DNA from 3 places in the Stenotrophomonas sp. TWI587 genome. Region 3 is predicted to be linked to each of the others. Evidence: predicted binding sites of a transcription regulator. Region 3 holds the regulator's gene; each other region holds the start of a gene.
The links. The regulator HrcA, encoded in region 3, represses chaperone genes, less so after heat shock. The targets are predictions, from matches to a motif close to TTNGCACTCNNNNNNNNNGAGTGCNAA.
Positions count from the first base shown of each region.

Region 1 (3,276 bases), on a different contig from region 3:
TGCTGGCGCTGGTCGGCAGCGAAGGCATCGGCCTGACCGTGGTCGGCCCGGAAGTGCCGCTGGTGGCCGGTGTGGTCGACCGCTTCCGCGCCGCCGGGCACCGCATCTTCGGACCCACCGCCGCCGCCGCGCAGCTGGAAGGCAGCAAGGCGTATGCGAAGGACTTCCTGGCTCGCCACAACATTCCGACCGCGTTCTACGCAGTGCACACCGAGGTCGAGCCGGCGCTGGCCTACCTGCGCGACAAGGGCGCCCCGATCGTGGTCAAGGCCGATGGCCTGGCCGCCGGCAAGGGCGTGATCGTGGCGATGACCCTCACCGAGGCCGAGGATGCGGTGCGCGACATGCTCTCCGGCAATGCCTTCGGCGACGCCGGCGCACGCGTGGTGATCGAAGAATTCCTGGACGGCGAAGAAGCCAGCTTCATCTCGATGGTGGACGGTAAGACGGCACTGCCAATGGCGACGTCGCAGGACCACAAGCGCGTCGGCGACGGTGACACCGGCCCGAACACCGGCGGCATGGGCGCGTATTCGCCGGCCCCGGTGGTGACCGACGACGTGCATGCGCGCGTGATGCGCGAGGTGGTCAACCCGACCGTGCAGGGCATGATCGCCGACGGCATTCCGTTCACCGGCTTCCTCTATGCTGGCCTGATGATCGATGCCAGCGGCGCGCCGAAGGTGATCGAGTTCAACGTGCGCTTTGGCGACCCGGAAACCCAGCCGGTGATGCTGCGCCTGCAGTCGGATCTGGTGGATCTGGTCGAAGCGGCGATCGACGAGCGCCTGGACACGGTGGACGCCCAGTGGGATCCGCGCCCGTCGCTGGGCGTGGTGATGGCGGCCTCACCGTATCCGGAGACGCCGATCACCGGCGATGTGATCCATGGCTTGGAGGCGGTCGCCGCGACGGCCAAGGTGTTCCATGCCGGCACCACGCTCGACGCGCAGGGCCAGGTGCTCAGCGCCGGTGGCCGCGTGCTGTGCGTGGCGGCGTTGGGTGGCACGGTGGGCGAAGCACAGCGCAACGCTTACGCCGGCGTCGGTGCGATCCACTGGGCCCATGAGTTCCACCGCCGCGATATCGGCTGGCGGGCGATTGCGCGCGAGCAGGGCTGACCTGGCACGGTGGGGCCACGCCCCATCAAAGCGCTGCTCTGAGCGCCAGAACGCAAAAAGGCCCGGCATCAGCCGGGCCTTTTTGCGCAATCACGCTACTCACCGCATTACGCAGTAAACAGCGCCTTCATCTTCTTCAGCGCGTTCGCCTCGACCTGGCGGATGCGCTCTGCAGAGACGCCGTACTCATCGGCCAGCTCCTGCAGCGTCACCTTGCTGTCCGCATCCAACCAGCGACGGCGGATGATGTCGCGCGAACGCGCATCCAGTTCGGCCATGCCTTCGCGCAGCAACTGCAGCTGATTGTCTTCGCTGTCCATCCGCTCATAGGCCATCGAAGGATCTTCTTCGTTGGCCCGCAGGTAGGCAGCCGGCGACGGCGGCGCATGATCGTCATCGTCATCGCTGGAGAGATCGAAACCGATATCGCGACCGGAAAGGCGCGACTCCATCTCGAGCACTTCACGCTCGGACACGTTCAGGTCCTTGGCCACCGCGCTGACTTCGGCCGCGTTCATCCAGCCCAGGCGGGTCTTGGACTTGCGCAGGTTGAAGAACAGCTTGCGCTGCGCCTTGGTCGTGGCGACCTTGACGATGCGCCAGTTCTTTAGGATGAACTCGTGCATTTCCGCACGGATCCAATGCACCGCGAACGACACCAGGCGAACGCCCATGTCCGGGTCGAAGCGCTTCACCGCCTTCATCAGGCCGATGTTGCCTTCCTGGATCAGGTCGCCCAGCGCCAGGCCGTAGCCGTTGTAGCCGCGGGCGACGTGCACCACGAAGCGCAGGTGGGAATGGACCAGCTCGCGCGCGGCGTCCAGATCCAGCTCGTCGCGGAAGCGGCGGGCCAGGTCCTGCTCGTCATCGACCGACAGCACCGGGATCTGGTGCACGGCACCGATGTAGGCGTCCAGCGAACCGAGCGCACTGGGAATCGGGAGATTGTTTGCCACAAGGGCAGTAGAGGTGTTCTGGCTCATAGCACTCATCTTAGCAGTCCCGGAATTGGACTGCTAAAGGGGAAAGAAGTTCCAGCGTTCTGTTCATGGGACGCTGGCACCGAAGACACCCCTAACGTACCGCGAAATGATGACAGTGGCGAGAGGCTGGAAACAAACCGTCAACTCCCATTAAATCAATAGGATAGATGGATGAATTGGGCGCTGGCGCGTGTTTTCTGGCTGAACAGGCTGCCCAGAAGCGCCCATTCAGCCCGGAAAGGTTGTCGGCAGTTCAGCCAGGCATGGCTTGGCTACCCCCTGCGCCCTCCACCCACCGAAGCCCAGCGCCAATACCGCAATCCCCGGTAGTGCCACGCCATGCGTGGCAGCCCGAACTCACCGGAGCCCATTCCACGCCATGCGTGCCAGGCCCGAACCACCGAAGCCTAGTAATACCCGGCCATATTCAGGAAGAACCCCTTCTGGTCGTACTTCAGCTCGGTCATGTCATCGCTGAACTCGGTGAAGTTGTAGCCCACCCCAACCTTGAAGTTCTCCCCCACCCGGCGGTCCACGCCCACCAGCCAGCCCTTGCGCACGCCCCCGTCGCGCACCTTCAACCAGCGGTGCTCGGCCAAGCCCTCCCACTCGCCGAACAGGCGATAGCGCAACTGCAAGGCAGCGAAGTCGGCACGGCTGTCCAACCAGGCCCCCTCACCGCGGCCGGTGCGGTAATCCCCCCAGCGCGAGGCCAGCTTGCCGGCCACTTCCCAGCGCGCGCCGAGCTGCCGGATTCCTTCGAGCGAAAGGATCTGCGAGCGCTGGTCGTACAGGTTGCCGCCCTCCTGCCCGAGCGAGGCCACGTCGTAGAGATAGGTGAACTTGCCGAAACCGGCCCAGCGCGTGTTGTCGTGCGGGCGCCAGGCGAAGCCCATGTTGGTCTCCACCAGCTTGGCGTCGGCCAGGCGGTCGATGCGGTCTTCGGTGTCGGCGTAGTTGGCGCGCAACGCAAACCGCCAGTCTTCGTTGAGCTTGTACAGCAGGCGGTTGGTGGTCACCCACTGCTCGCGCTGCTCGGCACCGCTGTCGCGGCGGTACTCCAGCTTGCTGTTCCACTGCGCCACCGCATCGGTGCGCCCGCCACTGACGCTGTAGGCCCGGCGGTCGACGCGGCCGAGGGTGGAATCCAGCTCGCCGTCCATGATCGTGAA
Region 1 is NZ_JBDJMW010000003.1:52,132-55,407, reverse strand. Features, by position in the region: gene purD (phosphoribosylamine--glycine ligase) at 1-1,121, shown strand, start outside; gene rpoH (RNA polymerase sigma factor RpoH) at 1,229-2,104, opposite strand; gene ABE464_RS05905 (TonB-dependent receptor) at 2,512-3,276, opposite strand, start outside.
Region 1: the regulator HrcA is predicted to act here: its motif matches at 2,115-2,141, upstream of rpoH (RNA polymerase sigma factor RpoH).

Region 2 (3,276 bases), on a different contig from region 3:
ACCGCACGGACCAGCGCAACGCCGCCGCCCGGGACCACGCCTTCTTCAACGGCTGCACGGGTCGCGTGCAGGGCGTCGTCGACGCGATCCTTCTTTTCCTTCATTTCGATTTCGGTCGAGGCACCGACCTTGATCACGGCAACGCCGCCGGCCAGCTTGGCCACGCGTTCCTGCAGCTTTTCGCGGTCGTAATCCGAGGAGGTGTCTTCGATCTGGGTCTTGATCTGGGTGACACGCGCTTCGATGTTGGCCTTCTCGCCGGCGCCATCGATGATCGTGGTGTTTTCCTTGGAGACCTGCACCTTCTTGGCGCGGCCCAGGTCCTTGATCGTCGCCTTTTCCAGCGACAGACCGATTTCCTCGGAGATCACGGTGCCGCCGGTCAGCACGGCCATGTCTTCCAGCATCGCCTTGCGACGATCGCCGAAGCCCGGTGCCTTGACGGCCACGACCTTCACGATGCCACGGATGGTGTTGACCACCAGGGTGGCCAGCGCTTCGCCTTCGATGTCTTCAGCGATGATCAGCAGCGGCTTGCCGGCCTTGGCGACGCCTTCCAGCACGGGCAGCAGGTCGCGCACGTTGGAGATCTTCTTGTCGTGCAGCAGCACGTACGGATCGTCCAGGTCAGCGGTCTGCGACTGCTGGTTGTTGATGAAGTACGGGGACAGGTAGCCACGGTCGAACTGCATGCCTTCCACGACGTCCAGCTCGTTGTCCAGGCCCGAGCCTTCTTCAACGGTGATGACGCCTTCCTTGGTCACGCGGCGCATCGCTTCGGCGATGATGTTGCCGATCGACTCGTCCGAGTTGGCCGAGATCGTACCGACCTGGGCAATCGCCTTGTCGTCAGCGGTCGGCTTGGAGATGTTCTTCAGCTCGGCGACGGCGGCGATCACGGCCTTGTCGATACCGCGCTTGAGGTCCATCGGGTTCATGCCGGCAGCGACGGCCTTGGCGCCTTCGCGGATCAGGGCCTGGGCCAGCACGGTGGCGGTGGTGGTGCCGTCGCCGGCGTCATCGTTGGTGCGCGACGCAACTTCCTTCACCATCTGCGCGCCCATGTTCTCGAACTTGTCAGCCAGTTCGATTTCCTTGGCGACAGACACGCCGTCCTTGGTGATGGTCGGCGCGCCGAAGCTCTTTTCGAGCACGACGTTGCGGCCCTTCGGGCCCAGGGTAGCCTTGACGGCATTGGCGAGAACGTTGACGCCGCGAACCATGCGGGCGCGGGCGTCTTCACCGAAACGAATATCTTTGGCAGCCATTGCGATTACCTTTTTTGTAGAGCCGGGCGATGCCCGGCTTCATGAATGACGGAACGAAGCAACATCCGGCAGCACCGGGCAAGGCCCGGCGCGGCCCACTCAGCCGACGATGGCGAGGATGTCGTCTTCGCGCAGAACCTTGAACTCGACGCCTTCGGACTTGTAGCTGCTGCCGGCGTACTGGCCGTAGATGACCTTGTCACCGACCTTCAGCGACGGCGCGCGCACGCTGCCGTTGTCCAGGGGCTTGCCCGGGCCGACGGCCACGACTTCACCCTTGGTCGACTTTTCCTTGGCGGAATCCGGAATCACGATGCCGCCGGACGAGATTTCGTCGGCTTCGATCGGCTTGACTACGACGCGGTCATGAAGCGGCTTGATGCTCATGTGAGACCCTTTTAAGTTGTTGATTGGTCTAGGAAAGTCTGGCGATGTTAGCACTCGCACAGGGCGACTGCCAGCCACGCTCACGAAAAAACCCGACGGTGCGGGACAGAGCAGAGATGGTGCTGGCCCCTCCCCTTTCAAGGGCAGTCGGCCGGATTTTTTCGCCGACCCCGGCCTGGATGTGAATGTTTGACGCAGTTCTCAATGCGAAAGGTCGAATCCGACAGACCTACGGATGTGTCATCTGGAGTGCGTAGATTCGAGCGGCACTGACCAATCACAAGGAGCCGTAGATGAGGTTGCTGACGCCGCTGTCCCTGGCCTGCCTGCTGGTGCTGGCCACCAGCCCGGCCCGGGCCGATGTATTCATCAATGAACTGCATTACGACGACAGCACCCCGGCCGGGGACGTCGGCGAGGCGATCGAAGTGGTCGCCACCGCCGGTGAAGATCTGTCCGGCTACCGGCTCTATCTCTACAACGGCAGCACTCCCTCGGCCGCCACGGTCTACGCCAACAACGCGGTCCCGGCGGCCACAGCGAGTTGCGGCGGCGCCCGGCTGGCCACGGTCAGCTACCCGACCAACGGGATCCAGAACGGTCCCAACGACGGCATCGCGGTGGTCGATCCCACCGGCAAGGTGGTCCAGTTCCTCAGCTATGAGGGCACCATCACGGCCGCCGGCGGCCCCGCCGCGGGCCTGACCAGCCAGAACATTCCGGTCAGCGAGACCAACAGCACCGCCCCGGGCACCTCCCTGCAGCTGACCGGCAGCGGCAGCCAGTACGCCCATTTCACCTGGGCCGAATCGGCCCCGCAGACCTTCGGCGCCTGCAATACTGGCCAGACCTTCAGCGGCGGCGGCCCGACCGGCCCGAATACGGCGCCCTCGGTTACCGCCACCACGCCCGAGCAGGGCGCCAGCACCTTCCCGGCCGCCGCCGACCTGAGCGTCACGTTCAGTGAGCCGGTCACCCTGTCCAGCGGCGCGTTCGCGCTCAGCTGTGGGCAGTCCGGCACGGTGGCACTGAGCCACCCGACCACCGGCACCCGCTTCACGCTGGCCACCAACATCGCGCTGGTGGCGGGGGAAGCCTGCCGCTTCGACATCCGCGCCACCCGCGTGAAGGATGCCCAGGGCGCACGCCCGGCCGCCGATACGCGCATCGCCTTCACCGTGGCCACCGCCAGCACGCCCGATCCGGGCAACCCTGGCACTCCCGGCGAGTACTACGCCCGGGTCAATACCTCCACCCCCAGCCAGTTGCGCTGCTCGCTGCACGAGACCATCAAGGGGCACACCGCCTACCCCTACAGCGGCTCGGGCACCAGCACCTGGACCATCCTGGAGATCGCCGACGAGGATCCCAACAACAGCGGCAAGATTCTCGATGCCTACCGCAACCGCAGCTACACCAAGGTCAGCGGCCGCGCGGGCACCGGCAGCGGGCTGACCTACAACCGCGAGCACACCTGGCCGAACTCGCTGGGCTTTGCCAGCACCACCGGCGACAAGGGCCTGCCGTATGCGCCCTACACCGACACCCACATGCTGTATCTGACCGATGCGCAGTGGAATGCAGACCGCGGCAACAAGCCGTTTGCCAAATGCGACAGCAA
Region 2 is NZ_JBDJMW010000003.1:123,289-126,564, reverse strand. Features, by position in the region: gene groL (chaperonin GroEL) at 1-1,268, opposite strand, end outside; gene ABE464_RS06205 (co-chaperone GroES) at 1,368-1,655, opposite strand; gene ABE464_RS06200 (endonuclease) at 1,949-3,276, shown strand, end outside.
Region 2: the regulator HrcA is predicted to act here: its motif matches at 1,703-1,729, upstream of ABE464_RS06205 (co-chaperone GroES).

Region 3 (3,276 bases):
GCCCAGAGTGGCGATCGAGGCCGGGTCCAGATCCTCGCGCTTGAGCTCGCTGAGCTGGTGTTCCAGGTAGCCGATCCGGTCGCTCACGTCGCCTTGGCGCGAGAGCGCCTCGGCTTCATCGACCAGCGCTTGCCAGCGTGCCGCGGTCTGGCGGACCTGGGCGCGCTCGGCGTCGTTGCGGGCGAAGGCGTCCAGCAGCGAGAGCTGCGAGGGGCGTGAGAGCAGGGCCTGCTGTTCGTGCTGCCCGTGGATTTCGACCAGCATGCTGGCCAGCTCGGTCAGCTGGGTCAGCGTCACCGGGCGGCCGTTGATGAAGGCGCGCGAGCCACCGTCGGCGCGGATCACCCGTCGCAACTGGCACTGTTCTTCGTCGTCCAGCTCGTTGTCGCGCAGCCACTGGCGGGCCGGGGCGTCGGCCAGCGGCGCGAATTCGGCCGAGAGCTCGGCGCGTGCGGCACCGTGGCGGACCACGCCGCTGTCGGCGCGCAGCCCGGACAAAAAGCCCAGCGCGTCCACCATCAGCGACTTGCCCGCGCCGGTTTCACCTGAGACCACGGTCATGCCGGCGCCGAATTCCAGCTCGGTGGCGCGGACGACCGCGAAATCCTTGATCGATAGATGTCTAAGCATGGTCTACGTTGTACACGAGGGGCGTCTCCAAGCCGCGCAAGCTAGCATGGGCGGGGGGCGTCTCCAATGACTTGCCAACGCCCCGTGCAGCCATTATCTAAGTGGGCGTCTCACAGGCTGATTCCATGCATCCTTCCGCGTCCCATCTCGCCCCGCGCGCCCGCCATCTGCTGCGGACGCTGATCGCGCGCCACATCCAGGATGGCGAACCGGTCGGCTCGCAGACGCTTGCCCGCCATGCCGGCCTGGATGTCAGCCCGGCCACGATCCGCAACATCCTGGGCGATCTGGAAGACCTGGGGCTGCTCAGCTCGCCGCATACCTCCGCCGGCCGGGTGCCGACCGCGCACGGCTACCGGGTGTTCGTGGACAGCCTGGTCAAGATGCAGCCGCCGGGCGAGGGCGAGCTCAGCCGCCTGCGCACCGAGCTGGCCACCGGCACCGGCACCCAGGCCCTGCTCGGCAGCGCCTCGGAGCTGCTCTCGGCGATGAGCCATTTCGTGGGGGTGGTCAGTGCCCCGCGCCGGGAGCAGTTCGCGTTCCGGCATATCGATTTCGTGGCGCTGGACGCGCGCCGGGTGCTGGCGATCCTGGTGTTTGCCGACAACGAGGTCCAGAACCGGGTGATCGAGCCGCGCCGCGGGTTCAACCCCGGGGAGCTGGAGCAGGTCGCCAACTACCTCAATGCGAACTGCGCCGGGCGACCGCTGGCCGAGATCCGGGCCCGGCTGCTGCTGGAGCTGCGCGATGCGCAGTCGGAAATGGAGCAGCTGCTGGCGCACAGCATCGAACTGGCCGAGCAGGCGATGGTGCCGCCGGCCGATGACATGGTGCTGGCCGGGCAGACCCGGCTGATGGGCGTGCAGGACCTGTCCGATCTGGAGCGGCTGCGCGAGCTTTTTGATGTGTTCGCCAGCAAGCGCGAGATCCTGCAGCTGCTCGAACGCACCATCCAGGCCCCGGGGGTGCGCATCTTCATCGGCGAGGAGACCGGGGTGATGCCGCTGGAGAGCGTCTCGCTGGTCACCGCGCCGTACTCGGCCGATGGCCAGGTGCTGGGCGTGCTGGGGGTGATTGGCCCCAAGCGGATGGCCTATGACCGGATGATCCCGCTGGTGGAGGCCACCGCCCAGGTGCTGGGGGCCGCGCTGGGGTCCCCCGCTGGCGGCGGATTGTCCCGCGATCGCGCATAAAGCGGGCCTGGACTCTTGAATCCCGTAGCCGCGCCCACATAGGGGTGGGTGGAGGCGGAGAGTCACCGCCAAGGATCCGGAAATGAACCAAGATCAGTCAGATATCGCATCCCAGAATCCCGCCGGTGAGCCGGCCGCGGAGCCGTCCCTGCAGCAGCAGCTGGACAGCCTGCACAACGAGCTGGCCTTGCTGCGTTCGGAGTCGCTGCGCGAGCGCGCCGACCTGGACAACCAGCGCAAGCGCGTTGCCCGCGACGTGGAACAGGCGCGCCGCTTCGCCAATGAAAAGCTGCTCGGCGAGCTGCTGCCGGTGTTCGACAGCCTCGACGCTGGCCTCAACGCCGCCGGCAGTGAGCCGAGCCCGCTGCGCGAAGGTCTCGAGCTGACCTACAAGCAGCTGCTCAAGGTCGCCGCCGACAATGGCCTGACCCTGCTCGACCCGACCGGCCAGACCTTCAATCCGGACCACCACCAGGCCATCAGCCAGGTCGACGCGCCCGGCGCGGCGCCCGGCAGCGTGGTCCAGGTGTTCCAGAAGGGCTACCTGCTCAACGACCGCCTGCTGCGGCCGGCGCTGGTCGTGGTGGCCCGCGACTGATCGACGGGTTGCTCAGCCGGGCATGGCCCGGCGCGTCGACCGGACGCTGAACGCGTTGGGTCGCCATCGGACACTGTGTTTGATGGACGGCTTGAAAGTGTTCGCAGCGTCCCACACATCCCATTCATAACCCGGCAGCTGCCGGATGCACCCAGAACTTTCAGGAGTCTCCCTCATGGGCAAGATCATTGGTATCGACCTCGGCACCACCAACTCGTGTGTGGCGATCATGGACGGCGGCAAGGCCCGCGTCATCGAAAACGCGGAAGGCGATCGCACCACGCCCTCCATCGTCGCCTACACCAAGGACGGCGAAGTCCTGGTCGGCGCCTCGGCCAAGCGCCAGGCCGTGACCAACCCCAAGAACACCTTCTACGCCGTCAAGCGCCTGATCGGCCGCAAGTTCACCGACGCTGAAGTCCAGAAGGACATCGCGCACGTGCCGTACGGCATCCTGGCCCATGACAATGGCGATGCCTGGGTGCAGACCAGCGACGGCAAGAAGATGGCCCCGCAGGAAATCTCCGCCCGCGTGCTGGAGAAGATGAAGAAGACCGCCGAAGCGTTCCTGGGTGAGACCGTCACCGAGGCTGTGATCACCGTGCCGGCCTACTTCAACGACAGCCAGCGCCAGGCCACCAAGGACGCAGGCCGCATCGCCGGTCTGGAAGTCAAGCGCATCATCAACGAGCCGACCGCTGCTGCCCTGGCCTATGGCCTGGACAAGGGTGACGGCCGTGACCGCAAGATCGTTGTGTACGATCTGGGCGGCGGCACCTTCGACGTGTCGATCATCGAGATCGCCAACGTCGACGGTGAGAAGCAGTTCGAAGTGCTGGCCACCAACGGTGACAC
Region 3 is NZ_JBDJMW010000001.1:281,086-284,361, forward strand. Features, by position in the region: gene recN (DNA repair protein RecN) at 1-630, opposite strand, end outside; gene hrcA (heat-inducible transcriptional repressor HrcA) at 756-1,823, shown strand; gene grpE (nucleotide exchange factor GrpE) at 1,906-2,421, shown strand; gene dnaK (molecular chaperone DnaK) at 2,597-3,276, shown strand, end outside.